DNA from 2 places in the Stenotrophomonas sp. ATs4 genome. Region 2 is predicted to be linked to the other one. Evidence: predicted binding sites of a transcription regulator. Region 2 holds the regulator's gene; the other holds the start of a gene.
The links. The regulator FliA, encoded in region 2, starts transcription of late flagellar genes. The targets are predictions, from matches to a motif close to TAAAGTTTNNCNNNCNNNGGCCGATAA.
Positions count from the first base shown of each region.

Region 1: a site for FliA is predicted at 11,785-11,811, ahead of ABR323_RS11390 (methyl-accepting chemotaxis protein). Genes of this name have one in related genera too.

Region 1 is NZ_JBLYPK010000005.1:305,698-321,062, reverse strand. Features, by position in the region: gene groL (chaperonin GroEL) at 1-175, opposite strand, end outside; gene ABR323_RS11425 (co-chaperone GroES) at 257-544, opposite strand; gene ABR323_RS11420 (hypothetical protein) at 661-801, shown strand; gene ABR323_RS11415 (endonuclease) at 902-2,692, shown strand; gene cutA (divalent-cation tolerance protein CutA) at 2,761-3,099, shown strand; gene ABR323_RS11405 (protein-disulfide reductase DsbD domain-containing protein) at 3,096-5,480, shown strand; gene ABR323_RS11400 (TlpA family protein disulfide reductase) at 5,477-6,040, shown strand; gene ABR323_RS11395 (PepSY domain-containing protein) at 6,619-9,141, shown strand; gene ABR323_RS11390 (methyl-accepting chemotaxis protein) at 9,219-11,756, opposite strand; gene ABR323_RS11385 (arylamine N-acetyltransferase family protein) at 11,960-12,802, shown strand; gene ABR323_RS11380 (VOC family protein) at 12,898-13,269, opposite strand; gene ABR323_RS11375 (ABC transporter substrate-binding protein) at 13,351-14,067, shown strand; gene ABR323_RS11370 (LysR substrate-binding domain-containing protein) at 14,310-15,209, opposite strand; gene ABR323_RS11365 (hypothetical protein) at 15,308-15,365, shown strand, end outside.
Region 2 is NZ_JBLYPK010000006.1:222,434-237,798, reverse strand. Features, by position in the region: gene flhA (flagellar biosynthesis protein FlhA) at 1-390, shown strand, start outside; gene flhF (flagellar biosynthesis protein FlhF) at 536-2,152, shown strand; gene ABR323_RS12800 (MinD/ParA family ATP-binding protein) at 2,139-3,026, shown strand; gene ABR323_RS12795 (RNA polymerase sigma factor FliA) at 3,023-3,766, shown strand; gene cheY (chemotaxis response regulator CheY) at 3,824-4,216, shown strand; gene ABR323_RS12785 (protein phosphatase CheZ) at 4,216-4,821, shown strand; gene ABR323_RS12780 (chemotaxis protein CheA) at 4,824-6,650, shown strand; gene ABR323_RS12775 (flagellar motor protein) at 6,771-7,511, shown strand; gene motD (flagellar motor protein MotD) at 7,513-8,529, shown strand; gene ABR323_RS12765 (ParA family protein) at 8,534-9,316, shown strand; gene ABR323_RS12760 (chemotaxis protein CheW) at 9,313-10,419, shown strand; gene ABR323_RS12755 (STAS domain-containing protein) at 10,706-11,014, shown strand; gene ABR323_RS12750 (response regulator) at 11,011-11,376, shown strand; gene ABR323_RS12745 (chemotaxis protein CheA) at 11,422-13,404, shown strand; gene ABR323_RS12740 (methyl-accepting chemotaxis protein) at 13,784-15,365, shown strand, end outside.

The sequences.
Region 1 (15,365 bases), on a different contig from region 2:
CCTTGGCGACGGAGACGCCGTCCTTGGTGATGGTCGGAGCGCCGAAGCTCTTTTCCAGCACAACGTTGCGGCCCTTCGGGCCCAGGGTGGCCTTGACGGCATTGGCGAGAACGTTGACGCCGCGCACCATGCGCGAACGGGCGTCTTCACCGAAACGAATATCCTTGGCAGCCATTGCGATTACCTCATTGGTAGCGCCGGGGCGTGCCCGGCGGCTGGGAATTGGAAGTCAGGTTGAAACAGGTCGCGCCGAGGCTCAGCCGATGACGGCGAGCACGTCGTCTTCGCGCAGGACCTTGTACTCGACGCCTTCGCTCTTGTACGAGCTGCCGGCGTACTGGCCGTAGATGACCTTGTCACCGACCTTCAGCGACGGAGCGCGCACGCTGCCGTTGTCCAGCGGCTTGCCCGGGCCCACGGCCACGACTTCACCCTTGGTGGACTTTTCCTTGGCCGAATCCGGAATGACGATGCCACCGGCGGAGATTTCGTCGGCTTCGATCGGCTTGACCACAACGCGGTCGTGCAGCGGCTTGATGCTCATGAGAGACCTCTTAAGTTATTGATTGGTCTGAAAAAGTCTGGCGATGTTAGCACTCACCCAAGGTGACTGCCAGCATCGCTCGCGAAAAAGCCCGACGAATCGGGAGCAGGACAGAGATGGAGCTGGCCCCGGGCCTTTCAAGGCCGATCCCGGAAAAAATTTCGCTGCCGCCAACGGTGCAGGTTCCTGCCCTGCGCGAAGGCCTTGATGCCGGTGCAGCGCGGCACCGCCATGTCCGCACCCTCGACATTTGGTGATCCACGTCGCACTGTCAGATATCTGACGTTCATTTACGACAAAGTGTCACTGGATCGGCCTTAGGCTCGGCCGCGCATTCCCAATCACAAGGAGTAGTCGATGCGATTGCTGTCCCCGCTCGCCGCCGCCTGCCTGTTGGCACTGGCCGCCGCGCCGGCCCAGGCCGAAGTCTTCATCAACGAACTGCACTACGACGACAGCACCGCCGCCGGTGACGTCGGCGAAGCCATCGAAGTGGTCGCTACTGCCGGAGAAGACCTGTCCGGCTACCGCCTCTACCTCTACAACGGCAGCAACCCTTCGGCCGCCACGGTCTACGCCAACAATCCGGTCCCGGCCGGCACCACCGCCGGCTGCGGCAGCGCCAGCATCGCCGTGGTCAACTACCCGACCAACGGCCTCCAGAACGGCCCGAACGACGGCATTGCCCTGGTCGATGCCAGCGGCAAGGTGGTCCAGTTCCTCAGCTACGAGGGCGCCATCACCGCCTCCGGTGGTCCTGCCGCCGGCATGACCAGCCAGAACATTCCGGTGGCCGAGACCAACAGCACCGCAGCGGGCACCTCGCTGCAGCTGACCGGCAGCGGCAGCCAGTACGCGCACTTCACCTGGGCCGAATCGGCCAGGCAGACCTTCGGCAGCTGCAACAATGGCCAGACCTTCAGCGGTGGCGGCACCCCGGGCCCGAACACACCACCGTCGGTCTCCACCACCACGCCGGCACAGGGCAGCAGCACCTTCCCCGCCGCCGCCGACCTGGAAGTGGTGTTCAGCGAAACGGTGAACCTGGCCAGCGGCGCCTTCGCCCTGAGCTGCGGTACCTCCGGCAGCGTGCCGCTCACGTTCCCGGCCAGCGGCCGCAGCGTGAAGCTGTCCACCAACACCGCTCTGGTGGCCGGTGAGGCCTGCCGCTTCGACATCCGCGCCGCGCGCATCACCGACCTGCAGGGCGCACACCCGGCCGCCGACAGCCGCATCGCCTTCACCGTGGCCAGCACCGGTGGCAATCCGGACCCGGGCAACCCCGGCGTGCCCGCCGGTTACTACTCCAAGGTCAACACCAGCAGCCCCAGCCAGCTGCGCTGCTCGCTGCACGCCACCATCAAGGGCCACACCGCCTACCCGTACAGCGGCTCGGGCACCAGCACCTGGACCATCCTGGAGATCGCCGACGAGGATCCGAACAACAGCGGCAGGATCCTGGATGCGTACCGCAACCGCAGCTACGCCAAGGTGACCGACCGCGCCGGCAGCGGCGGCGGCCTGAAGTACAACCGCGAGCACACCTGGCCGAACTCGCTGGGCTTTGCCAGCACCACCGGCGACAAGGGCCTGCCGTACGCACCGTATACCGACACCCACATGCTGTACCTGACCGACGCGCAGTGGAACGCCGATCGTGGCAACAAGCCCTTCGGCAAGTGCGACGCCAACTGCGGCGAGCGTGCCACCGAGGCCAACAACGGCCAGGGCGGCGGCAGCGGCGGCTACCCGGGCAACTCCAACTGGGTACGCACGCCCGACGGCAACGGTGGCACCTTTGAAGTCTGGGGTGCACGCAAGGGCGACATGGCGCGTGCGGTGCTGTACATGGCCATCCGCTACGAGGGCGGCAAGGATGCGGCCACCGGCCAGTCCGAGCCGGACCTGGAGCTGACCGATGACCGCAGCAAGATCGTCAAGACCAGCAGTTCGCCGGCCTACATGGGTCTGCTGTCGACGTTGATCGACTGGCATCTGGCCGACCCGCCGAGCGCTGCGGAGCGTGCCCGCAATGACGTGATCTACAGCTTCCAGGGCAACCGCAACCCGTTCATCGACCACCCCGAGTGGGCCACCCCGGCCCTGTTCACCTCGGCCAAGCCGGCCACCTGCCAGCTGGCCAACTGACCGCGCAACGCAGCGGTCCACTGCCGCCGCCGGGCCCTGACCCGGCGGCGGCCCTATACTCGACGGTCATGTCGACCGTCGATCCCGTCCTGCTGCTGTTGACCACCTGCCCGGACCGGGCCAGTGCCGAGCGCATCGCGCACGCGCTGGTCGGCGAGCGCCTGGCCGCGTGCGTGACCCGCCTCGATGGCGCGCAGTCGACCTACCGCTGGCAGGGCGAGGTGACGACCGACACCGAACTGCAGCTGCTGGTGAAGACCACCGCGAGCCGCGTCGATGACGCAATCGCCCGGATCGTCGAACTGCATCCGTATGAACTCCCGGAGTGCATCGCGGTCGAAACCCGGGCCGGCCTGCCGGCGTATCTGGACTGGATCCGGGCTCAGACCCGGGAGGACACTGATTGAAGACTCTGTTTGCGCGTGGCGCCGCCTTGTGCGCCCTGTTGTGGCTTTCACTGCCGGCCTTCGCGCTGGATGAGAAGGACCTGCTGCCGGTGGACCAGGCGTTCGCGCTGACCGCGACCGCCCCCGAACGTGGCCAGGTGCAGCTGCAGTTCAAGATCGCGCCGGGCTACTACCTCTATCGCCACCGCACCAGCGTCAAGGCCGATCCGGCCTTCAATGCCGGCGCGCTGCAGATGCCCAAGGGCGACAAGCACCACGACGATTTCTTCGGCGAGGTTGAAACCTATCGCGAGCGTCTGCAGGCCACCCTGCCCGGCGCACCGACCGATGCGGCCGGCACCATCAGCCTGGAAGTGCGTTACCAGGGCTGCGCCGATGCCGGTGTCTGCTACCCGCCGCAGAAGCGCGTGGTGCAGGTCACGCTGCCGGGTGCCGGGGCACAGGCCACCGCTCCTGCCGCGCGCCCCGCCGGCGCCAGCCCGTTCAACAACCCGCTGGCCGGTGCTGGCAACAGCGGCGGCCTGCGCCTCCCGGGTGCGGCCAGCAACAGCCAGGCGCTGCCGCTGCCGTCGGAACAGGCGTTCGGCTTCGATGCCATCGCCAGCGATGGCAACACCCTGCTGTTGCGCTTCAGCCCCGCGCCGGGCTACTACCTGTATCGCGATCGCACCTCGCTGAAGCTGGAGGGCAGCGCCGGCGTGCTGGCCGACAAGCCGCGCTGGCCGACCGCGCAATCGCATCGCGACGAGCACTTCGGCGATGTCTCGGTGTACTTCAACCAGGTGGAAGTACCGCTGCCGCTGCGCCGCTCCGTTGCCGACGCGGTCGGCAGCACCCTGGTGGTGACCTTCCAGGGCTGCCAGACCGATGGCATCTGCTACCCGCCGATGACCCGCCGGGTGAAGCTGTCCATCCCGGCCGGCAAGATCAACGCCAGCACCGATCAGGCGCCACCGCGCAACGAGGTGATCAGCCCGCTGCCGACCGCCGCCGATGCACCGCGCGAAGCTGCCAACGGCGCGCCGCTGCGCCTGCTGCCGACCGTCCCCAACGCCGACACCGACGCTCCGGCCGGTACTGGCATTGCCGCCGCTGACAACGCGTTCGCCGCCGACGCGCGCGGCGACAACGCCATGCGCACGCGCCCGCCGGTGACCACGCCGAACCCGGACCGTTCGTTCCTGTGGGTGCTGCTGCTGGCCCTGGCCGGCGGCCTGGTGCTGAACCTGATGCCGTGCGTGCTGCCGATCCTGTCGCTGAAGGTGCTCGGCCTGGCACAGAGCGGTGAAAGCCCGCAGCGCGCACGCAGCCACGCGCTCTGGTACACGCTGGGTGTGCTGGTCGCCTTCGCGGTGATCGGTGCGCTGATGGTGGGCCTGCGCGCGATCGGCAACGCAGTCGGCATCGGCTTCCAGCTGCAGCATCCGGGCGTGGTGGCTGCACTGGCCTACGTCATGTTCGCGGTGGGCCTGAGCCTGTCCGGGGTGTTCACCCTCGGCGGTGGCCTCGGCAACCTCGGCCAGTCGCTGGCCAACCGCAGCGGCCCGGCCGGGGACTTCTTCACCGGCGCACTGGCCTGCGTGGTCGGCAGCGCCTGCGTCGGTCCGTTCATGGGCGGCGCAGTGGCCTACGCATTCATCGCAACGCCACTGCAGGCGATGACCGTGTTCCTGTTCCTCGGCCTCGGCCTGGCCCTGCCGTTCCTGCTGATCGGCTTCGTGCCGGCGCTGGCACGCCGCCTGCCCAAGCCGGGCCCGTGGATGGAAACGCTCAAGCACGTGCTGGCCTTCCCGATGTATGCCACCGCGTTGTGGCTGCTGTGGGTGCTGGGCAAGCAGCGCGGGGTGGACGGCATGGCGCTGGTGCTGGGCGGCCTGCTGCTGTTCGCTTTCGGCCTGTGGCTGTTCGAACGCAACCGCTGGACCGGCCCGCGTGCCGTTGCCCTGCTGGGAGTCCTGCTGGCCATCGCCGCGTTGGTGCCGGCCTGGGGCGTCACCCAGCTGGCACCGCCGGCACGCGCCGCACAGGCGGCCACGGACAACGTGGTCGAATACTCGCCGCAGCTGCTGGACCGCCTGCGCGCAGACAAGCGCGTGGTGTTCGTCAACATGACCGCCGACTGGTGCGTGAGCTGCAAGGCCAACGAGCGCGCCGTGCTGTCGCGGCCGGAGTTCAAGGAACTGCTCAAGCGCACCAATGCGGTGTACATGCGCGGTGACTACACCAATGTCGATCCGCAGATCACCACGTTCCTGGAAGAGCACAAGGCGGTGGGCGTGCCGCTGTACGTGGTCTACGGCCCCGGCGCACCACCGACGGTGCTGCCGACCCTGCTGACCCAGGCGGTGGTCGAGGAAGCGCTGCTGCGCACCGCACGATGAAGTGGCAACGGCCAGCGCTGCTGTGGACAGCGGTGCTGGCCGCCGGCCTTGGCCTGTGGGCCGGGTACCGGTTGGCTCCTGCGCCGGCTGCGCCTGCCGCAGCACCGGTCGCTTCCCCTGCAGCCCCCGCGACGCCTGCGCTGCAGGCGGGTGACCCACTGCCGGCGCTGACGTTGCCGGATCTGGAGGGCCGAGCGCTGGACCTGCGCCAGCGCTTCGCCGGCCGCCCGCTGCTGATCAACGTCTGGGCCAGCTGGTGCGCGCCCTGCGTGGAGGAAATGCCCGAGCTGGCGCGCTTTGCCGCTGCACAGGGCGACCAAGGCGTGCAGGTGCTGGGCCTGGCGCTGGATACGCAGGAAGACGTGCGTCGCTTCCTGCAGCGGGTGCCGGTGGACTACCCGATCGTCATCGAGACGCCGGGCCCGCGCGACGCCAGCGTGCAGCTGGGCAATACCCAGGGTCTGCTGCCCTACAGCGTGCTGTTCGATGCGCAGGGGCGGCTGCTGAAGGCAAAGCTGGGACCGTTCGCCCACGGTGAGATAGACGGCTGGGTGAAGTGAGGGTTCGGCAGGGTTGCACCCTGCACCCGCGGTAGTGCCGGCCGCTGACCGGCAACCTCAGAAGCAACAGCCGAAGCAACTCCGTATTGCTGAGTATTGGGCGGGGCGGTGTGGGGCTGCAGGACACGCCGTAAACCCGTCCATGGGGGCTCGATGGCGCCATCCATGGCGCCAACGGTCCTGCAGCCCCACACCGCCCCCCCCCCGACAGCTTCAAGGCGCTGTTGGTAGATGTCGACCTTGGTCGACACGGTAGATCCACGCCATGCGTGGATGAATCTCCATCGAAATCGAATATTTCGACGTTTGAACGAGGAGCATCCACGCATGGCGTGGATCTACTGCAGGACGTACTTGCAGCGGCTCCCGCAACCGGACCCACCCCGCCATCCCACGGAATGCACGCTGTTGCTTCTGAGGTTGCCGGCCAGCGGCCGGCACTACCGCGGGTGCCAGGCGCCGCCCCGCCGATCCCCCCTGCTTGACCGCAGGCAGGGCGCCACGGAGAATTCCGCGACTAATTCTCATTTGCTGTTGCGCAGGATGCGGGCGGCAGCCTTCCGGGCCCTCCTCCTTCGATGTTCAAGAACGTCCTGTTCCAACTGCACTGGCTGCTGGGCATCACCGCCGGTGCCGTACTGGCCGTGATGGGCCTCAGCGGTGCCGTGCTGTCTTTCGAGGATGAACTGCTGCGGGCGGCCAATCCCGGCTTCGCCGAGATCGCCGAGCACCATGTCGACGGCCAGCTTCCGCTTGAACTCAGCGAACTGGTGCCTTTGCTGCAGGCCGGCAGTGATCGTCCCCTGCAACGCCTGCGCGTGGATGCGACCGGCCAGCGGCCGTCGGTGGCACGCTTTGCCGGTGGCAAGGAACACTGGGTGTACTTCGACCCGTACAGCGGTGAGCGCTTCACTGCCCTGCGCGGGCAGGCGTTCTTCGATTTCGTCGAGGACCTGCATCGCCACCTCGCCGCCGGCGAACGCGGCAAATGGATGACCGGCAGCTGTGCCATCGCGCTGCTGTTCTTCACCCTGTCCGGCCTCTACCTGCGCTGGCCCCGGCGCTGGTGGCACTGGCGCAGTTGGCTGGCGGTGGAGTGGAAGCGCAGCGGCCGTGGCTTCCTGTGGAGCCTGCACTCGGTGATCGGCACCTGGGTACTGCTGATCTATCTGATGAGTGCGCTGACCGGCCTGTGGTGGTCGTTCGACTGGTATCGCAGCGCCGCCAACGCGTTGCTGGGCGTGGCGCCGGCGGCAAAGCACAAGGTCGCCGCCGACGCGGCACTGGATCTGCACCGCGTCGAGGCCACGCTGTATGCACTGCCCGGCGTGCGCACCGGCTACATCGATCTGCGCCTGCCGGAGAAGCAAGGGCAGGCACTGAACGTGCGTGTGATGGCCGGTGATCCGTCGCAGCGCGGCGGCCAGCATGACCGCGCGCATGATCTGCTGCAGCTCGACCCGGGCACCGGTGGCACTCTCGATGCCCGCCCCTACGCACGCCAGGGCACCGGCGCGCAGCTGGCCACCAGCGTGTTCGCGCTGCACTCGGGCAGCTACTTCGGCGTGCCCGGGCGTGTTGTGGTGATGCTCAGCAGCCTGGGCATGAGCCTGTTCTTCATCACCGGCTGGATGCTGTACCTGGACCGTCGCCGCAGTCAGCGCGCCGCGCGTGAGCTGCGTCAGTCGTTGCCGACAACACCTGACGAAGGCAGCGGCACGGCGTGGCTGGTGGTGCATGCCAGCCAGAGTGGGCTGGGCGAACAACTCGCATGGCGCGCAGCCGCACAGCTGCAGGCGTCCGGTCATGCGGTGCAGGTGCTGCCGCTGGCGCGCGTCGATGCCGCGCAGCTGGGGCGCACCGCGCAGGTGCTGTTGGTATTGAGCACCTTTGGCGATGGCGAACCACCGGATGCGGCGCGAGGCGCTGCACGCCGATTGATGACACAGACGCTCGATCTGTCAGGCCTGCAGTTTGGACTGTTGGCGCTGGGTGATCGACAGTACCCGCACTACTGTGGGTTTGGTCGCCAGGTCGATGGCTGGCTGATCAGCAACGGCGCGCGTCCGTTGTTCGAGCGCATCGAAGTCGATGCCGCCTCGGTAGCGGCCCTGCGCCAATGGCAGCTGCAGCTGGGCGCGCTGACCGGCATCGTCACCGATGACAGCGTGCTGCCGGCGGCCACGCAGATGCATGAGTGGCGGCTGCTCGGCCGCGAACGTCTCAACCCGGGCAGCGTGGGCGGCGCCATCTGGCGCATCCGTCTTGCGCCACCGGCCGACGTGCAGTGGCAAGCAGGCGACATCCTGCATATCGCGCCCCGGCATAACGCGCGGCATGCCAGCGCGGTACTGAGCGCGCACGCTCTGGATCCGCTGCAACCGCTGCTGATTGACGGCATGCCGCGCACGCTGCTGGCACTGGCCAGCGAACGTGAGCTGCCCGACGCGGATGCCGCGCTGGCGGTGCAGGATGCCTGCCTGTGGTTGTCCGGATTGCCGATGCTGCCCGGGCGCGAATATTCCATCGCCTCCTGTCCTGATGACGGTGCGGTGGATCTGGTCGTGCGCCTGGTGCATGACGCGTCCGGTCGCGCCGGGCTGGGTTCCGGCTGGCTCTCGCTGCATGCGCCAGTCGGTGCCAGCATTGTGGCCCGCGTGCATCGCAATCCCGGTTTCCATCGCATTGGCGGTGCGCCGATGGTACTGATCGGCAATGGCACCGGTATCGCGGGCCTACGCAGCCTGTTGCGCGAAGCCGCACATGCAGGTGAGCACGGGCACTGGCTGCTGTTCGGCGAACGCCAGCGTGCGCACGACTTCCTGTTCGCCGATGAGATCGAAGCGTGGCAGGCCGATGGCCATCTTGCGCGGGTGGACCTGGCGTTCTCGCGCGACGGCGAAGGTGGTTATGTGCAGGCTCGACTGCATGCGGCCGCCGATGCGCTGCGTGACTGGATGCAGCGCGGTGCGGTGATCCACGTCTGTGGTTCGCTGCAGGGCATGGCCGAAGGCGTGGACCAGGTGCTGCGCGAGGCACTGGGCAATGACGCGGTGGAAACGTTGTTGGAGAACGGGCGCTACCGCCGCGACGTGTATTGAGCCACACGAGTACTGCCGGCCGCTGGCCGGCGTGATCATGGACGTGCCGGCCAGCGGCCGGCACTACCGGAGCAGGATCAGGCCGCGGCGCGCGCCTGTGGCATCGACTGCAGGCGGAACACACCCACTGCCTCCGCCAGCGCATGCACCTGCGCCTGCATCTGCGCTGTCGAGGCACCGGCCTCTTCCACCAGGCTGGCATTGCGCTGGGTACTGGCTTCCATCTGCACGATGGTCTGGTTCACCTGGGCGATGCCGGCATGCTGATCCTGCGATGCACCGCGGATCGCGGCCAGCAGATCCACCAGCTGCTGCACGCTGCCGACGATCTCGCCCATCGTGGTGCCGGCCTGTTCGGCCTGCTGGTTGCCCTGGCCGACGCGCGCCACTGAATCCTCGATCAGGCCCTTGATCTGCTTGGCCGCCTCCGCACTGCGTTGTGCCAGCAGGCGCACTTCCGCAGCCACCACGGCAAAGCTGCGACCTTGTTCGCCCGCGCGCGCGGCTTCCACCGCGGCATTCAGCGCGAGGATGTTGGTCTGGAAGGCGATGCCGTCGATCAGCTGGGTGATGTCGCCGATCCGTCGCGAGGCCTCGCTGATGCCATGCATGGTCGCGACCACCTGGCCAACGGCCTCGCCACCGCGCTGGGCCACTTCCGCCGCACCCTTGACCAGCACGTCGGCACGGCCTGCGGCATCGGCATTGCGGCCAACGGTGTCGGTCAGCTCATGCATCGACGCTGCGGTCTCTTCCAGGTTGGCCGCCTGCTGTTCGGTGCGCTGCGACAGATCATGGTGACCGGCAACGATCTCACCGACACCGGTATCGAGGCTGGACGTCGCCTGCTGGATGCGGGTGACGATACGGCCCAGTTGCGCGACAGTGGCGTTGGCATCGTCGCGCATGCGTGCGAACACACCCTGCAGGTCGCCCTCCATGCGCACGCTGAGATCGCCGCGGGCCAGCGCTGCCAGAAGCGCCTGCAGATCGCCGAGGTTGGTCTCGAAGGTGGTCAACAGGCGATTGATGCTGGTCGACAACGTACGCACGAAGCCCTGCTTTCCCTCCAGCGCGATGCGGCCATGCAGGTCGCCATGTGCGGCGGCGTCGACCAGTGCTGCCACTTCGGTTTCCAGCAGGGTTTCCAGCGCGCGGCTGCGCCACTCCACTGCCACGCCGAGAAAATGCCCTTCGTCGGTGATGGCATTGGCAATCAACTGGTAGCGGACGCCGCCATGGCCGATCTCGCGTTCCTCGCGCTGGCGCACGCCGGCCAGGCTGGCCAGTGCCGGATGTAGTCGCACCGCATCGCTGCCCATCAGGTCTTCAGCCCGCAGTTCCAGCTGCAGCAGCAGGGCCGGATTGGCATACGCCACCAGGCCTTCGGCATCGATCACCATCAGGCCGGTCTGCGCGCTGTCCAATGCCTGGCGCACCCGGGTGTTGCCACGCGCAACGGCGCGCTCGGTCTCGATGCGCGCGCGCAGGCGCTGCTGCATGTCGACCAGGCGCTGGGCCAGCTGGCCGATCTCATCATTGGCGTTGTAGACACGCAGGGTGGTTTCGAGGCGATCGTCGGCGATGTCGCTGGCGAAGCGCAGGGTGTCCTGGATCGGCTGGCGCACCGCACGCAGCACCAGCACCAGGCTGGTGATCAACACGCCGGCCACCAGCAGCAGGGTCAGTGCGAACAGTACGCTCATGGTGCGCGCGCCTGCCTGCTGGCGCGCCTGCGCCTTGGCCAGCGCCGCCACCTGCGCCTGCTGGAATGCGGCCAGCGCCGGCGCTACGCCCGCAGCGGTGTCCAGCAGCGACTGCGCTTCCACATCCAGGCCGACGCGGGCAGCGGTATACCCCAGCAATGCGGCCTGATACGCCTCCATCCCGATGCGCAGCGTGTCCTGCGCATCCGCGGGCAGCCCCGCCAGCGCGAGGTCGAACGGCAGCTTTTCCTCGCTGGCGCGGTCGGCGTGGGTGGAATCACCGTCGAGCAGCAGCAGCGCCTCCTGCCTCCGCATCTTCTGCAGGGACAACGCCAACGACGGCCGCTGCAGCGCATCCACCTGCGTCTGCAGTGTGTCGGCAGCCAGCTGCAGCTGCGCGGCGAGTCCGGCGTCACCACGGCCCATCTCATCGACACGTTCGAACAGGGCGGCCACACCCTGCGAGAACGCGTCGGCGGTTTCAGTCAGCGCCTGCAGGGCCTTGCGCCGGCCAGCATCCATCGGCATCGCGCGCAGCGCCTGCAGATCGGTCTGCAGCGCCTTCTGGGTGGCCAACAGCTGCGCGCGGTCGGCATCATCGAAACTGCGTGCATACTGGGTCTGCAGGCGGCGCGCTTCGGCCACCCGGGTGGTCAGGCTGGCAGCCAGATCGCTGCCGCGCTGGTAGCTGGCCTGACTGCGTGCAGCCTGCGCGTTGGCTTGGGCGGTCCAGGTGTAGACGGCGGCGATCGCCACCAGGCCCAGGCCGCAGATCCACAGTGTGGCCTTGAGCTTGTTGGCCACGCTGAGCCGATGCGGCTGCAACCACCGCAGCAGGCCGGGGGATGCCGAGCTCAACGCGGCAAGGCGCGTGCGCAGGGACCGGAAGTGGGGGACAACGGCCGACATGACAGACTCCAGGCGGAAGGACGCACCTGTATCGGCTGGATTCAGGACAACTTTAGCGTTTTCTTCGTCTGCGTCCCCCGGTCACTGGTGGACGCGGCCTTTGTACCGGGTGCAGGCGACGGGGGCATGACACGGCCACGGTGCTTGACCTCAACCCCGGTTGGGGGAGCACAGTGGACCTCCCTTCCCCGCCCGGTGCCTCCATGACCACGCTCGACGTTCCCCGCTACCTGCAGCGCCTGCAGCTGGATGCGCCGCCACCGCTGACCCTGGCCGGCCTGACCTTGCTGCAGCAGCGCCACAACGCACTGCTGCCGTTCGAGACCCTCAGCTGCCTGCTGCGAGATGCGGTGCCTATCGACCTGGACAGCGTGCAGCGCAAGCTGCTGGACCAGCGCCGTGGCGGGTACTGCTTCGAACTCAATGGCGGGTTGCTGGCGCTGCTGCAGGCATTGGGCTTCGACGCGCAGCCGTTGAGCGCGCGCGTGCTGCTGGCGGCACAGGACGGTGAACTGACGGCGCGTACCCACCTGCTGCTGCGCGTGCAGGTGGATGGCGATGATTGGCTGGTGGATGCCGGTTTCGGTAGCCTGACCCCGACCGTGCCGTTGCGCCTGCACGACCCGCTGCCGCAGGCCACGCCGCACGAACGCTTTCTGCTTCAGCGGCTGGGCGATGACGGTGATTTCGTGCTCTCGGCCGAATCCAACGATGGCTGGCGGGCAATGTATCGCTTCGACCTGCAGCCGCCGGCGCCGATCGACAACGTGGTGGGCAACTGGTACGTGTGCACTCATCCGGATTCGAGCTTTCCCGGACAACTGCGTGCGTCGCTGACTGGGCCGGACTGGCGCCGTACCATCGGCAGCGGCAACTACACCGAATACCGCCCCGGGCAGGCGCCGGACAAGCGCCCGCTGCATGATGTGGGTGATGTGCGCGACGTGCTGCAGCAGCGCTTCGGCATGCAGCTGCCGGACGACCCGCGGCTGGACCCGGCAATCAACGACTGGCTGCAGCGCTCACGCGCCGCGACCCACGTGTAGCGTCGAGCCCTGCTCGACTGACGCATTTGTAGAGTCGAGTCATGCTCGACTGACGCGTTCCCAGCGCCCCAAAAGCAGTCGAGCATGGCTCGACTCTACATGGACGCGCGCGCCTGCACCGCGATCCGGTTGCCTTCACTGTCACGGATCTCGGCCACGCGCCAGTCCCCCGCGTCGGCCGGGCCGAAGCGCAGCTCGGCTCCTGCTTGTAGTGCACGCTCCAGGCTAGCGTCCAGGTCATCGACCCCGACATAGATGCGCGCACCCTGCTCGGAAGGCAGATAGTCCGCACCCTGCACCAGCGCCATGCTCGCACCGGCGGCCTCATCGGCGAACGGCAGATAGGCCATCCGGCAGTCGTGCAGCACGATTGGTTCATCTGCCCTCACCTGCAACCACAGCTGGTAGAAGGTGATGGCACGGGCTAGATCACTGGCTGGGATCTCGACATGCAGGATCGGATTCATCCACACAGGATAACCGGACGCTGACACTGCCTGCGCAGCGACACTGGCATGCTGGGTCTCCCCTGCCCTGCGGAGCCCTGCATGCCTCTGTCCGATCATCGAAGTACGCTGGCACCGCCCGGTTTCCTGCGCGTGGCGATCAACCTGGGCAACCCGGTGCTGGCACAGGGCGATGCGCGCTCACCGCGCGGCCCCTCGCTGGAACTGGCTACCGCATTGGCGCAACGGATGGGCGTGCAGGCACGCTTCACCTGCCACGATGCCGCAGCCTCGGTGGTCGCCGCGGCAGGCGAAGACGGCTGGGATCTGGCCTTCCTGGCCATCGATCCGGCACGCGCCGACCGCATTGCCTTCAGTGCCCCGTACGTGGAAATCGAAGGCACCTATCTGGTGCGCGAGGACAGCCCTGCGCAGCAGGTGGCCGACCTCGACCGCGAGGGGCTGCGCATCGCGGTGGGCCGCGGTGCAGCCTACGATCTGTTTCTCAGCCGCGAACTGCGCCACGCCATGATCGAGCGGGCAGAGACCTCGGCGGCGGCCATCACCCTGTTCCACCAGCAGAATCTGGATGCCGCTGCCGGTGTACGCCAGCCGCTGGAAGCATGGGCGCAGACGCAACCCGGCCACCGCGTGCTGGCCGACCGTTTCACCGCGATCCAGCAGGCGGTGGCAGCGCCGGCCTCACGCCCGGCCGTCGCACTGCAGGCGTTGTTCGAGGCGGTGGAGGCGATCAAGGCAGGCGCGTTGCTGGAGGAAGCGTTTGCCCGTGCCGGGCAGGCAGTCACCCTGGTGCGGTGACTGTAGAGCAGAAGCAGTCGAGCATGGCTCGACGCTACAGATGCGGATGGGATGGGATGGGATGGGATGGGATGGGATGGGATGGGATGGGATGGGATGGGATGGGATGGGATGGGATGGGATGGGATGGGATGGGATGGGATGGGATGGGATGGGATGGATGGGATGGATGGGATGGATGGGATGGTCGAGCATGGCTCGACGCTACAGATGCGGATGCGGTGGTCGAGCATGGCTCGACGCTACAAATGCGCGTCTGCCATATGCCGCACGTGCTCGGCGGCCTGCGCATGCAGCCAGTCGCGGAAGGCGAGGAAGCCGCGATGCCGGGCCGAGCGCTGCGGGTACACCAGCCAATGCGGCCAGGCGGTTTTCAGGCGCTGGTTGGACAGTGCGACCAGCTGGCCGGAATCCAGCAGCAGCCGCGCCCGTGTTACCCGCCCCAACGCCACGCCCACGCCATCCAGGGCCGCGCGATGGTGCGCCTCCGAATCATCCAGCACTGCCACGAAGCGCGATGGAGGGCTCTGCCCGCTCAACGCGAACCACGCGCCCCACGCACCGTCCGGATCACCAAGAAGCGGCCACTGGTTCAGTGGCATGCGGCCAATGCCTCCCATGCGTTCGATCAGCGCCGGGCTGGCCATCGGCAGCAGCCATTCGTCGAACAACGGCTCTACCACCAGCCCCGGCCACTGTCCGCTGCCCAGCCGCAGCGCGGCATCGAACTGCCGCTGCCGCTCGAAATCGATCAAGCGCTCACTCGACTGCAGGTTGATCTCGATCTGCGGATGCGCAGCCACGAAGTGACCCAGCCGTGGCACCAGCCACGCAGACGCCATCGATGGCACCGCGCTGATCGTCAGCACGTGCTCGGCGCGTGCCGCATAGGGCTGGAAGGCTTCGTTGATCGCATCCAGATGCGGACCCACCTGGTCAAGCAGACGCTGGCCTTCCAGGGTAAGGGTGACGCCGCGCGGCTGGCGGATCAGCAGCGGCTGCCCGAGCCGTTCTTCCAGCTGGCGCATCTGATGGCTGAGCGCACTGACGGTCAGGTTCATCGACGCTGCCGCGCGCGACAGGTTGCCGAGCCGGGCGGCGGCCACGAAGCCTTGCAGGGCATGGAGCGGTGGGCGGGACATCAGGCTTGAATTCCTCTCAAGGCATGCTTGCGGAAATGTCGCTTTTTGCCCTTCCATGCTGCCCGTATCGTGCAATCCACTCAAGTGGAGGCACGCTCATGAACATCTTCGGCGGCTTGTTGTTCCTGCACGGCCACGTGGCCAGCGCCGAGCTGG
Region 2 (15,365 bases):
GAACACGCGCCCAGCAGCCAGGACCCGGCCGCGCTGACTGCCGCCGTGCGCACCGCGCTGGGCCGCTTCATTGTGCAGGAGATCGCCGGAATGTCGGCGGAGCTGCCGGTGTTCACGCTCAACCCACAATTGGAACGTGTCTTGCAGGAGTCCACGCAGGGCAACGGCGCCGCGCTGGAACCCGGACTCGCTGAGCGACTGCACCAGAGCCTGGCCGAATGTGTCAGCAAGCAGGAAGCCCGCAACGAGCCCGCGGTTGTACTCGTGCCCGGGCCGGTGCGCGCCGCGCTGGCCCGCCTGGTCCGCCACAGCGTCCCGTCGCTGTCGGTCCTGGCCTACAGCGAGGTGCCGGAGGACAAGCGCCTGAAGCTGGTCGGAACGATCAGCTGACGCCGCCCTCCAATGCGCCAGAAAACAGACACCACTTTCGAACCAACGCAACAGACAGATACCAAGGGGAACCCGCACCGTGCAGACCACCGACCACCCGAGTTCTCCGACCGCCACCCCGCCGTCTTCGTCCCGTGACCACAGCATGAAAATCAAACGATTCGTCGCCGCCGACATGCGCTCGGCCATGAACCTGGTGCGCAAGGAACATGGTCCTGACGCCGTGATCCTGTCCAACCGCCGGATCGAGGAAGGCATCGAGATCGTCGCCGCCGCCAACTACGATGAAAGCGCCGTGCAGCGTGCACTGGAAGCCTCGCGTCGTGACATTGCCCCGCCGCCGGCACCGAAGCCGCGCACCGCTGCCGACGCGGTGATCGCTGCCGTCACCCGCCGCCGCAGCAGCACCCCGGCACCGGAACCGGTGGCTGCGACCACCTCGGCCGTGGCCGCCCTCGCCCGCGCTGCGGTCGGCGCCACTGGCCGCACCCTGGACAGCGCCGACGAGATCGTGCCGACCCGCGGCAGCACCGGTTTCGCCGCAACGCTGGCGCGTGCCGCCGTCAATGAACCGGCGCGAGCGGAACAGGCGTTCGGCCCGTTTGCAGACGCTGTCGCCGCTTCCACCACGATCGCGCCTGCCAACCGCGCCCGCTTCCAGATCGACCCGCCGCACGCTGATCACCCGCAGAACCCGGCCACCGCCGTGCAGCCGCCACCGCTGCCGGGCAACGTTGTGGCCGACGCGCAGCCGCAGGCCTTGGCCGACGAACCGTCGCGGGTGGGCGCAATCGCCGACACCGCCCCGGAACCGGCCCTCGCACCGGCGCCGGTGCTGACCGTGGTCGCCCAGGACGATGCCGAGATCCGACAGCTGCGCCAGGAAGTGGCCGGCATGCGCCACGTGATCGAGCGCGAGATGAACCGATTCACCGACGAGCGCCTGCGTGGCTGCCCGGTGCGCGCCACCGCGCTGGACCTGATGGACGAGTACGGCTTCGACGCCGGCCTGGCCCGCGACGTGGCCATGCAGATTCCGCTGGAGACCGACGCTCACCGCGGCCGCGGCCTGATGCTGGGGCTCATTTCGCGCAAGCTGCCGATCGCTCCGGTCGATCCGCTGGAGGAAGGCGGGGTGATCGCGCTGGTCGGTCCGACCGGCGCCGGCAAGACCACCACCATCGCCAAGCTGGCCTCGCGTTTCGCCGAAAAGCACGCACCGCGTGACGTCGCCCTGGTCACCACCGACACCACCCGCATCGGTGCGCGTGAACAGCTGTACGGCTACGGCCGCCAGCTCGGCATTGCGGTGCACGAGGCCAACAGCGGCACCGACCTGGACCAGCTGCTGGAGCGCCTGAAGGACTACAAGCTGGTGCTGATCGACACCGCCGGCCTGGGCCCGCGCGACCGCGCACTGGCTGCCCAGCTGCAGTGGCTGCGTGCCGCCCGCCAGGTGCGCACCCTGCTGGTGCTGCCAGCCAATACCAGCTTCGGTGACATGGACGAGGTGGTCCGCCGCTTCGGCGCGGCCAACCTGCAGGGCCTGGTACTGAGCAAGCTGGACGAGACCGGCCGCTTCGGCAACGCCCTGTCGGTGGCCGTGGACCACGCCCTGCCGATCACCTGGGTGACCGATGGCCAGGACGTTCCGGAGGACCTGCACCGGGCCAGTGCAGCCAATCTCGTACTTCGCCTTGAAGATTTGCGCCGCGCGGCCGATATGCCCTGCAACCCGGAGTTGAACCATGCCGTCGCGTGAGTACGCCAAGCTGACCAAGACCTTCCCGCTGTCGGCCACCCGCAGCGAGCCGCTCGGCCCTGTGCGCACCATTGCGGTCACTGGCGGCAAGGGCGGCGTGGGCAAGACCAACGTTTCGGCCAACCTGGCCGTGGCGCTGGCCGGCATGGGCAAGCGCACGCTGCTGCTGGACGCCGACCTCGGCCTGGCCAACATCGACGTGATCCTGGGACTGAACCCCACCTTCACGCTGGCCGACCTGGTCGCCGGCCGCTGCTCGCTGGACGACGTCATCGTCGAAGGCCCGAACGGCGTGCTGGTGGTCCCGGCCGCGTCCGGCCGCCGGCACATGGCCGAGCTGGCCCCGGCCGAGCACGTCGGCCTGGTCAACGTGTTTTCCGAGCTGGAACGCGAACTGGACATCATGGTGGTGGACACTGCCGCCGGCATCAACGATGGCGTACTGACCTTCTGCCAGGCCGCACAGGACACCGTGGTGGTGGTCTGTGACGAGCCGGCCTCGATCACCGACGCCTACGCACTGATCAAGGTGCTGTCGCGCGAACGTGGCGTGGACCGTATCCAGGTGGTGGCCAACATGGTGCGCGACCCCAACGAAGGCCGCGTGCTGTACGAAAAGCTGACCCGCGTCTGCGAGAAGTTCCTTGCCGATGTGTCGCTGAATTACCTGGGCTGCGTGCCGCAGGATGACTGGCTGCGCCTGTCGGTGCAGCGCCAGCAGCCGGTGGTGAAGGCCTATCCGTCCAGCCCGGCCGCCCTGGCGATCACCGAGATCGCGCGCCGTACCGCCCGCTGGCAGGCGCCGACCGAACCGCGTGGCGGCGTCGAATTCTTCCTCGAACGCATCCTCAAGCAACGCGGGGTGACGGCATGAAAGGCGCAGCCCAGTACAGGGAAGTGCAGCGCTCGGCGGCGAACGAAGTCATCGCCCAGCATTCGGACCTGGTGCGGCGCATCGCCCACCACCTGGCGGCACGCCTGCCCGCCAGCGTCGAGGTCGATGACCTGATCCAGGCCGGCATGATGGGCCTGATCGAAGCCTCGCGCAGCTACGACGCCGACCAGGGCGCCTCGTTCGAGACCTATGCATCGATCCGCATTCGCGGCTCGATGATCGACGAGATCCGCCGTGGCGACTGGGTGCCGCGCTCGGTACACCGCCGCGCCCGCGATGCCGCTGCCACCATCCGCCGCCTGGAGCAGAGCAGTGGCCGCGCTGCCAGCGCCACCGAAGTGGCTGCAGCGATGGAAATGCCACTGCCCGAATACCTGCGGTTGATGGAAGACGCCGCGCGCGGCCAGGTGCTGAGCCTGGAGTCGCGCATCGAAGACCAGGGCGAGCTGGATACCGTCACCCAGGGTGGCCCGACCCCGCAGCAGGTGCTGGAACGCGGCGAGTTCGGCCGCGAGCTGGGCAAGGCCATCGGCCATCTGCCCGAGCGTGAGCAGCTGGTGCTGTCGCTCTACTACGAGCAGGAGCTGAACCTGAAGGAGATCGGCGCGGTGCTTGGCGTGAGTGAATCGCGGGTCTGCCAGATCCACGGCCAGGCAGTGCTGCGCCTGCGTGGCCGGCTGAAGCTGTTCGAGGCTGCCGACGCAGGCCTCGAAGAATGAACATGCCCGAGGTGGCTGCCCCCGGCCACCCGGACTGAACAACAAAGGAACTCTGCTTTGAACAAGAACATGCGCATCCTGATCGTCGACGACTTCTCGACCATGCGTCGAATCGTCAAGAACCTGCTGGGCGATCTGGGCTTCACCAACACCGCCGAAGCCGAGGACGGGCATGCCGCGCTGTCGCTGCTGCAGAGCCAGCCGTTCGATTTCGTGGTCACTGACTGGAACATGCCGGTGATGACCGGCATCGAACTGCTCAAGGCGATCCGCGCCGATGCCAAGCTGAAGACCCTGCCGGTACTGATGGTCACCGCCGAAGCCAAGCGCGAGCAGATCATCGAAGCCGCCCAGAGCGGCGTGAACGGCTACATCATCAAGCCGTTCACGGCGCAGACGCTGGAAGAGAAGCTCGGCAAGATCTTCGAACGCCTGGCGGCCAGCGCCTGATGGATACCACGGTCGACAAGAGCGCCCTCGCCCTGCGCCTGCAGGAAGCCCTGGACGCACTCGAGTCGGGAGACGAGGCCGCGTGGCGGCAGCGCATCGACGGACTGGTCGCGCTGCGCACGCAGCCGATGATGAGCGGCCTTTCGCGGCTGGCCCGCGAGCTGGGACAGGCGCTGGGTGAACTGCCGACCGTGCCCGACGAAGCCGGCGAGCTGGACGACGCCTGCGCGCGCCTGGACCACGTGGTGGCGATGACCGAACAGGCCACCCACCGCACCCTGGACCTGGCCGAGGAATGCCGCAGCCTGACCGAACAACTGCGTGCCGAAGGCCTGCAGCCGGGCCAGGACGCGCAGCTGGAGCGCATCCGCCACAACCTGACCGAGATCGCCCTGACCCAGAGCTACCAGGACCTGACCGGGCAGATCATCCGTCGCGTGGTCGGCATCGTCCGCCGCGTGCACGAAGGCTTCGGCGCACTCGGTCTGCCGCCGGAACAGCATCGCACCGACCCGGAACTGGCCGGGCCGGCATTGAAGGGACTGGACCGCCACGCGGTCTCGCAGAACGACGCCGACGACCTGTTGTCGGACCTGGGGCTGTAAGCATGAGCGCGGTATCCGACGACATCACTGCCGATTTCATCATCGAGGCACAGGAAATCCTGGATCGCCTCGGCGAACAGCTGGTGTCGCTGGAGCAGGCACCGCAGGACACCGAACAACTCAACGCGGTGTTCCGCGGCTACCACACGCTCAAGGGCGGCGCCGGCTTCCTTGGCGTCACCGCGATGGTCGAGCTGTGTCATGCCGCCGAAGAAGCCCTCGGCGCTGCGCGTGCCGGCCAGGCCGTGTTGCAGGCCCATCATTTCGATGCGGCCCAGCAATCTCTGGATTACCTGCAGTCGATGCTGGATGCCGTGTCCTCGGGCACTGAACCGGGCTACGCGCCGCCGGAACTGATCGCGCAGTTCGATGTGCACGGTGGTGCCGCCACCCCGTCGGTCGCCGCTGCGCCCGCCGCCGCTGGCAGCGACCTGATCACCGACGATGAGTTCGAGGCCCTGCTCGACCAGCTGCATGGCGGCAACGCTCCGACCGCGGTTGCTGCAGCGAAGAAGGCCGACGACGGACTGATCAGCGAAGACGAATTCGAAGCGCTGCTCGACCAGCTGCATGGCGGCGCCGCACCCGGCACCCAACCGGTCGCCGCCGTGCCCGCGGCACAACCGCCCGCACCGCGCCCACCCGCACCTGCTCCGGCAGCAAAGCCGGCGGCCAAACCGCTGGCCGAAGCCGAGCACACCGTGCGCGTGGACACCAAGCGCCTGGACGCGATCGTCAACCTGATCGGCGAACTGGTGCTGTCACGCAATCGGTTGAAGACCCTGCGTGCGCGCCTGCGCGACGAAGAGCTGGACCGCGCGGTCTCGACCCTGGACATCGCCACCGCACGCCTGCAGTCGGCGGTGATGCGCACCCGCATGCAACCGGTGGGCAAGGTGTTCTCGCGCTTCCCCAAGGTCGCGCGTGATGTCGCCCGCTCGTTGAAGAAGGAAGTGGACCTGGAGCTGATCGGCGCAGAGACCGAGCTCGACCGCAACCTGGTCGAAGCCCTTGCCGACCCGCTGGTGCACCTGGTTCGCAACGCCATCGACCATGGCGTGGAGATGCCCGAGCTGCGTGAAGCGCAGGGCAAGCCGCGAATGGGCCACGTACGCCTGTCGGCACAGCAGGAAGGCGACTACGTCAGCATCGAGGTGCAGGACGACGGCGCCGGCATCGACCCGGAGAAGCTGCGAGCGAAGGCACGCGAGAAGGGCCTGATCGATCCAGAAGCCGCTGCACGCCTCAGCAGCGAGGAATGCCTGCATCTGGTGTTCCTGCCCGGGTTCTCGACCAAGCAGCAGGTCACCGACATCTCCGGCCGTGGCGTGGGCATGGACGTGGTGCAGTCGCGCATCCGCGAACTGAGCGGCCAGATCCAGATCCAGTCGGAACTGGGCCGCGGCAGCCGCTTCCTGATCCGCGTACCGCTGACCCTGGCGATCCTGCCGACCCTGCTGGTGCAGGCCGGCGAAGACGTCTACGCGCTGCCGCTGGCGCGTGTGATGGAAGTGCTGCATGCGCCGCGCACCTCGCTGGGCTGGTTCGATGGCCGTGCCGTGCTCGATCGCCGCTCGCACACCCTGCCGCTGGTCGATCTTCGCCAGTGGCTGGATGTGACGCCGGCCGCCTCGCCCCTGCTGACCATCGTTGTGCTGCAGGCCGGTGAAGCCCGTTTCGGCCTGGTCGTGGACCAGGTGCGCGGGCGCGAGGAAGTGGTCATCAAGCCATTGCCCAAGGCATTGCGGGGTCTGGCCGGTTACGCAGGTGCAACCCTGATCGGTGATGGTCGCATGGCCCTGATCCTGGACGTGGACGGGTTGCGATGACGCCCGCCCACCACTGACGGTAGCGCCGGGCCATGCCCGGCGGCCCGGAAACTGTGACCACCGTCTGTACACGATTCCCCGGTGTCTCAAGTCCCATTCACACAAGCCGATACCGGACCCATGGATAGACTCAGCCTCATTGGACTCTTTCTCGCCCTGGCCTCACTGGTCGGCGGCAGCATCCTCAAGGGCGCCGGCCTGGCGTCACTGTGGTCGCCTGCCGCGTTTGTGATCGTCATCGTCGGAACCGTCGCCGCCATCCTGCTGCACACCTCGCCAGCGGTGTTCAAGCATGCGTTCAAGATCGTGCGCTGGGTCGTGCGGCCGCCGCACAGCGACCGCCGCGAACTGATCCAGCAGATTGTCGAGTGGAGCAACATCGCCCGCCGCCAGGGCCTGCTGGGCCTGGAAGCACAGGTGGAGGCACAGCAGGACCCGTTCCTGCGCAAGGGCCTGCAGCTGCTGGTCGACGGTGTCGAGCCCGAATCGATCCGGCACATGCTGGAGATCGAACTGGGCAGCCAGGAGCATCAGGACCACGCCGGCGCCAAGGTCTTCGAGGCGATGGGGATCTACGCCCCTACCCTCGGCATCATCGGTGCCGTGCTCGGCCTGATCGCGGTGATGAAGAACCTCGCCGATCCGAGCAAGCTCGGCCACGGCATTGCCGCTGCGTTCACCGCAACCATCTACGGCATTGCCTCGGCCAACCTGCTGTTCCTGCCGATCGCCGCCAAGCTCAAGAGTGTGATCTCGCACAATACCCGCGACCGCGAAATGGTCATCGAAGGCCTGATCTCGATCGCCCAGGGCGAGAACCCGCGCAACATCGAAACCAACCTTTCCGGCTTCCTGCACTGACATGACCCGCCGCAAGCACCACGAAGAACACGCCAACCATGAAGCATGGGCGATCCCCTATGCCGACCTGATGACGCTGCTGCTCGCTTTCTTCGTGGTCATGTACGCGATCTCCTCGGTGAACGAGGGCAAGTACCGGATCATGGCCGACGCGCTCACCGATGCCTTCGGTGGCGCGCCGCGCACCATCAATCCGGTGCAGGTCGGCAACAAGCAGGTACAGGGCGGTGGCTGGGACAGCCCATCGGTGATCAAGTCCGGTACCAAGGTCGGACCCTCCGCACCGGCTCCCTCGCACGACCCCACCCTGCTGCCATCGATGGCCTCGCAGATGCGCATGCCGGTGTCGGTGCACAACCAGGAACAGATCGCGCGCGCCGAACGCCAGCTCAGCAGCATCGCTGACCGCCTGACCGCCGCGCTGGCCCCTTTGATCGATCGCGGCATGATCAGCGTACGCCGTACCGAGCTGTGGATCGAAGTGGAGATCAACAGCGACATCCTGTTCCCCACCGGCTCGGCCGCGCTGGACGTGCACGCCCGGCAGACCCTGGCCAGCCTGGCCGACGTACTGCGCGACGTGCCCAACAGCGTGCGCGTGGAAGGCCATACCGACAACGTGCCGATCGCCACCGCCACCTTCCCGTCCAACTGGGAATTGTCGGCCGGCCGCGCGGCCAGCGTGGTCCATCTGTTCGCCGACCAGGGCGTGCAGCCGTCGCGGCTGGCGATGGTCGGCTACGGCCAGTTCCGCCCGCGCGAAGAGAACGACAGCGCGCAGGGCCGCAACCGCAACCGGCGGGTGATGGTCATCATCCTGGCCGACACCACCCATGCGGTCGATCCGCTGGGCCAGCGCCTGAACGCTGCAACCGATGCTGCCAACAGCACCGGCACCGAACAAGCCGCTGCAACGCCGGCTACCGCCCCCACCTCCCCCATCGCACCGGTGAAGTTGCCACCGGTGCCGGCTGGCAGCCGCGTCGGCGCCGCCGTTCCCCCGGCAATGAAGGAGTAAACCGATGCGCATCTGGGCAGTCGCCAACCAGAAGGGCGGAGTCGGCAAGACCACTACCACCCTCGCCCTCGGCCGCGGCCTGGCTGCAATGGGCCATCGCGTGCTGCTGATCGACCTTGATCCGCACGCCTCGCTCAGCCGCGCCTTCGGCGTGCCGGTGGATCCGCCGCCGGCCGGCGTGCTGGAACTGTTCGGTGCGCCGCCAGCGGACCTGTCCAGCCTGTGCCACGCCAGCAACATCCACGGCCTGGACTACGTCTGCGCGCAGTCGGCACTGGCGACGCTGGAGCGCCGCAGCGCCAACCAGCCCGGCCTGGGCCTGGCCCTGCAGAATGCACTGGCCCGCCACCAGGGCCAGCACGATTACATCCTGCTGGACTGCGCACCGACCCTCGGCCTGCTGATGATCAACGCGCTGGCCGCTGCCGACCGGCTGATCATCCCGACCCAGGCCGAACCGCTGGCGCTGCATGGACTGGACGGCATGGTCCGCACCGGCGAGATGGTCGAGCGCTCGCGCCGCCGCCCGCTGCCGATCTCGATCCTGCCGACCTTGTTCGACCGCCGCACCCGCGCCGGCAACGAATCGCTGCGCACCATGCAGGACCGTCACGGCACCCGCGTCTGGGAAGACGCGATTCCGATCGACACCCGCATCAGCAACGCCGCTGGGCTGACCCTGCCGAGCGCCGGCGAGGACTACCCGGGTCGCGGCCTGGCCGCCTATCGGCGCGCCCTGAACTGGATCCTCGGCGAGGATGCCCGCGCTCTGGAGCAGGCGGCATGAACAGTACCGGGGTACTGGACGACTATCTGGACGAACTGCTGGGCGAGGCGATCGCTCCGGCCGCAGTCACCCTGCCCGCACCGGGTAGCGCCGGGCCATGCCCGGCGAGCGCAGCGGACACCGAGCGCGAGCCCACATGGGACGATCTCCCGGCCGAAGTGATCTACGAAACCGACACCGTCGCCGCCACACCGGCCGAGGACGACGCAGCACTGGAAGCTGCCTTCGAGGCCGCCAGCCCTGCGCCCACACGTGAGCCCACCTGGGACGACCTGCCGGACGAAGTCATCCACGAAACCGCGCCTGCCCCGGCTCCGGCCGCTGCAAAGACCGGCCCGGAGCCGACCTGGGACGATCTGCCGGATGAAGTGATCTACGAGACCGATCCGGCCGACAGCCATCGCCTCGCCCACACCGACAGCCCCGGCCTGCAGGCCGCATTCGAGGCCGCAGCCGTCGGTGAGGAGGTCGCCACGCCACCGCCCGCCGTAGTCGCAGCACCGGTCTCGCCCCCGGCACCTCGCACCGCGCCGGCACCGGCAGCACGCACCGATGCCGCACCGCCACCGCGCGTGGCCGTGGACGCACCCGCCAGCAATCGGCCCGGCACCTGGCAGGAACTGCAGGCACAGGCGCACCGTCCGGCCAGCAGCCCGCATCCGCAGAACCGCCGCGCCGGCGAGCGCACCTCGCGCTGGCTGCGTCTGCGTTGCGGCGCCCAGGCCTATGCGCTGGAACTGCTGAAGGTGCAGGAAGTGGTCCTGCCAGTACCGTTGCTGCCACTGCGCGGCACTGCCCCGGCAATGCTCGGCATCATGAACCTGCGCGGCCAGGTGGTGCCGGTGATGGACCTGGGCCTGCACCTGGGCGCAACTGCGGCCGAGGAAGACGCGCAGACCCGCATCGTGGTGCTGGAGGAGAACGGCGAGACCATCGGCCTGCGTGTATCGGCCGTGGAAGATGTCGCCAACCTCACCGATTCGCAGATCGAGCCACCCGATACGGCGCGCATCTGCCAGATTTCCAATGATCTGTTCCGTGGCGTGGCCCGGGTCAGCCAGCGGCCGATGATCCTGCTCGATGCCACGCAGCTGTTGAGCTGAGCGGAAAAAAGGGGACGGAGGGGATTAAGTCGCAACTGGCTCAGCGCTTTGCGCCGACGCGGTGCCTGTCGGGGACGCAAGGAGTTGATCCGTTGGATCAACACCTTACGCCCCCACTGCGGGGTCGCCGTTGCCGAGGGGGGCTGCAGTAGAGCCAGGTCGATTGCGACTTAATCCCCTCCGTCCCCTTTTCAACAGCGACCGCATCGACGGGCCGCGTCGATTCCCCTAAAGAAGCCGTGGATCTTGCCGTTATGGATCACGGAACCGTTTGTCCGGAGCAACGATGAGCACTGTCGAACTGGGTGAGGATCTCGGCATCGAGAGCAGCACCGAGCTCAAGAACCGCCTTTCGCCACTTGTGGTGGAAGCAGGCGAACTGACCCTGGATGCAAGCCAGGTCGGTCGCATCCATACCGCGAGCATGCAGGTGCTGTGCGCCTTCGTGCAGGCCCGCCGCGAGGCAGGCCTGGGCACCGGCTTCCACGGTTGCACTGCAACCTTCCGTGACGCTGCACGCCTGTTGGGCGTCACCCAGGCCCTGGGCCTGGACGTAACCCATGACAACCTGAAATCTGTGGAGAACGCTGCATGAGCGCACGTATCTTGGTGGTGGACGATTCGGCGTCGATGCGCCAGATGGTTTCCTTCGCCCTCACCTCGGCCGGTTTTGCCGTCGAAGAAGCTGAAGACGGCGCGGTCGCGCTCGGTCGCGCAAAGGGCCAGCGCTTCAATGCCGTAGTCACCGACGTCAACATGCCGAACATGGACGGCATCGCGCTGATCCGCGAACTGCGCCAGCTGCCGGACTACAAATTCACGCCGATGCTGATGCTGACCACCGAATCGGCTGCCGACAAGAAGTCCGAAGGCAAGGCCGCCGGTGCTACCGGCTGGCTGGTCAAGCCGTTCAACCCCGAGCAGCTCGTCGCTACCGTGCAGAAAGTGCTGGGCTGATCGCCCCGCACTGCTCCCCCTCTTCGCTTCCGGATCGCCACTGCCATGAGCATGGACCTGCAACGCTTCCACGCCACCTTCTTCGAGGAGAGCCGCGAAGGCCTCGACGCCATGGAGGCCGGCCTGCTGGCCCTGGAATCGGGGCAACAGGACGCGGAGATCATCAACTCGGTGTTCCGCGCCGCCCATTCCATCAAGGGTGGCGCCGGCACCTTCGGCTTCGATGCGATCGCCGGCCTGACCCACGTGCTGGAGACGCTGCTGGATGAGCTGCGCGCCGGCAAGCGTGCTCTGGAGGGCAACGCAGTCGACGCGATGTTGTCCTCTGTGGACGTGCTGCGCGCCCTGCTGCGCGAAGCCGAACACGGTCAAGCTGCCGACCCGGCCGCTGTCGTTGCGGTGAAGGCGCGCCTGGAAGCTGTTCTTTCCGGTCAGGCCGCAGCGAGCGCCCCGGCCGCCGCTACGACCAAGGTGGATGACACGCCGGAAGCGTGGCAGATCGGCTTCACCCCGTCGCCGTCGCTGTTCATGAGCGGCAACGATCCGCTGCGCATCATCCGCGAACTGGAACACCTGGGTTCGCTGCAGGTGGCGGCGCGCCTGGAGCGCCTGCCCGGCTTCGACCAGCTCGATCCGCTTGAGGCCCACCTCGCGTGGGACCTGGGGCTGGTCGGCAAGGTGCCGCGCAGCAAAATCGAAGACACCTTCGCCTGGGTGCTGGACGACTGCGAGCTGGACATCCGTCCGGCTGCGCCGCCGAGCCTGGCCACCGAGGCACCTGCCACACCCGCCCCTTCCACGCCGGTTGCTGCACCTGCTGCCGCAGCCGCTCCTGCCAGCGGTGGCGGCCAGGAAGCAGAAACCTCCATCCGCGTCAGCGTCGACAAGGTCGATGCCCTGATCAATCTGGTCGGCGAACTGGTCATCACCCAGGCCATGCTCAAGCAGGTCTCGCACGCGTTGGACCCGGTCCACGCCGAGAGCCTGTTTGCCGGCCTGGACCAGCTTGAACGCAACACCCGCGATCTGCAGGAAGCGGTGATCGGGGTGCGCATGCTGCCAGTCGATGCGGTGTTCCGCCGCTTCCCGCGCCTGGTCCGCGATCTCTCCGGCCGTCTCGGCAAGCAGGTGCGCCTGCGTACCATCGGCGAAGGCACGGAACTGGACAAGGGTCTTATCGAAAAGATCGCCGATCCGCTGGTGCACCTGGTACGCAACTCGATCGACCACGGCCTGGAAATGCCGGACGTGCGTCGCGGCGCGGGCAAGGACGAGACCGGCACGATCACGCTCGCCGCCTCTCACCAGGGCGGGCACATCGTCATCGAAGTCAGCGACGACGGCCGTGGCCTGGACCGCACCAAGATCCTGGCCAAGGCCCACGAACGCGGCCTGGCCGTGCCGGACAACCCGACCGATTCGCAGGTCTGGGACCTGATCTTCCAGCCCGGCTTCTCCACCGCCGATGCGGTCACTGACCTGTCCGGTCGCGGTGTCGGCATGGACGTGGTCCGCCGCAACATCCAGGCGCTGGGCGGCGAAGTGCAGATCGAAAGCGGCCTCGGTACTGGCACCCGCACGCTCATCCGCCTGCCGCTGACCCTGGCCATTCTCGATGGCATGACCGTGGCGGTGGCCGGCGAAACCCTGATCCTGCCACTGGCCTATGTGCTGGAGGCGTTGCAGCCTCAGCCCGAGGACATCCGCAGCATGGCCGGCGAAGGCCGCGTACTGCGCGTCCGCGGTGAGTACCTGCCGATCCTGTCGCTGAGCGAGTACTACGGCTACGGCAACCGCGCTCCGGGCAGCGAATCGCTGGTGGTGGTGGTCGAAGGCGATGGCCAGAAGATCGCACTGGAAGTGGACGAGCTGGTCGGCCAGCAGCAGGTGGTGGTGAAGAACATCGAGAACAACTACCGCCGCATCGGTGGCGTGTCCGGTGCCACCATCCTCGGCGATGGCCGCGTGGCACTGATCGTCGACATCGGCGGCCTGGTGCGCTCGCTGCGGATGCCGCAGGCCGCCTGATTCCTACTGCATGTGCGCTCTGAACCGCCGCCCTTCGGGGCGGCGGTTTTTGTTTGCGTGCGCTCTGCCAAGGGGTCAGATCCCTTCTCGCAGAAAAGGGATCTGACCCCGATCGCCGTGTCACGCATAACGTGAACTGCGTCGGCGCGATGGTTACGCCAGCAACCACGCCATCTGAGCGCAAGCCCCGTTACTGCTGGACTTTCGCGCCCTCATCCCTACGCATCCGAATGTGATCCGGGTCCATAAAGTCCGCCCGAATCGCGCCGCTATTTCGCTTTGACGGCCGTCACCGATCCCCCACCGGGCACCACCGTTCCTCTGCATCCCCAAGCCGGCGCAACGACGCCGGCATTCTGCCCACCTTGGAGCACCCTGCATGAAGTGGTTCCACGATCTGCCCATCGCCCGCAAGCTGGCGGTGGGTTTCACCCTGACCACCCTGATGACTGTCATCCTGGGTGCGTTCGCCCTGGTCCGCCTGTCCGAAGCCAATGCGCAGCTGAGCGCCATGGCGTCCAACGATATTCCGTCGGTTCAGTACCTCGGCGAAGTACGCTCGCAACTGGGTGAATTCCGCACCTATGAGCTGGCCCAGCTGAGCATGCTGGACCAGCCGGAAAAGGTGGCCGACTACAACAAGCGCATGGACGACACCGCAGCGGTCGTGCGCGAACAGCTGGCGGCCTACGCCAAGCTGCCGGCCGGCGCCAAGGAACGCGAGCTGTACAACGCCGTGCAGAGCGACGTCGACGGCTACTTCGCCGCCAATGCCAAGCTGCGCGAAGCGGCCACCGCCGGTGATGGCGTGGTCGCCCGGCAGATCTCCGACGATCAGTCGCGCCCGCTGCGCCGCAAGGCCTTCGAAGACCTGAAGGCACTGGGCGCTTACAGCACCTCGTTGATGCAGGGCAAGATCGACGATGCCAACGCCACCCACCGTAACAGCATGCTGGCGATCATCGCCGCCATCGTGCTGCTGGTCGTGGTTGCCGCAACCCTGGCCGTGGTCATCTCGCGCGCCGTGGTCGGTCCGCTGGGCAAGGCGGTGCAGGCCATCCAGGCCGTCGCCCGTGGCGACCTGAGCGTCACCACCCAGAGCACCGGCAAGGATGAGGCGGGCCGCATGCTGGCCGCCACCACCGAGATGACCGCGATGTTGCGCCGCTTCTCCGAGCAGACCCAGCTGATGGCGCAGATGCATGCCGGCCCGGACATCAGCCATCGCATTCCGGAAGACTTCCCGGGCGTGTACGGGCAGCTGGCCGGCGGCATCAACACGGTCATCTTCGAACACCTCGACTCGATCCGCGATGCCATCGACGTGCTCAACCAGTACGCCACCGGCAACCTTGCCCCCGATGCTCGCCGACTGCCGGGCAGCCGCGCGATCCTGCACGAGTCGATGGACGCCGCCAAGGCCAGCCTGCTGGCCATCAACACGCAGATCCAGCAGCTGGCCTCGGCTGCTGCAGCGGGTGACTTCAGCCAGCGCGGTGATGCGCAGCGTTTCGATCACGATTTCCGCGTGATGATCGAACAGCTCAACAGCATGATGCAGGTAACCGACGGCAACCTCGGCCAGCTGTCGCAGCTGCTGCAGTCGATCGCGGCTGGCGACCTCACCGCGCGCATGGACGGCCAGTTCCATGGCGTCTTCGCGCGCATGCGTGACGATGCCAACACCACCGTCGCCCAGCTGACCCAGATCGTCGGCCAGATCCAGGCCAGCGCCTCCAGCATCACCCTCGCCGCCGGCGAAATCGCCTCGGGCAACAGCGACCTGTCCCGCCGCACCGAGCAGCAGGCGGCCAACCTGGAGGAAACCGCCGCCTCGATGGAGGAACTGACCTCCACCGTGCGCCAGAACGCCGAGCATGCCCGCCAGGCCAATCAGCTCGCCATCGGCGCGCACGGCGTCGCCAGCCAGGGCGGCGACGTGGTCGGCCAGGTAGTGACCA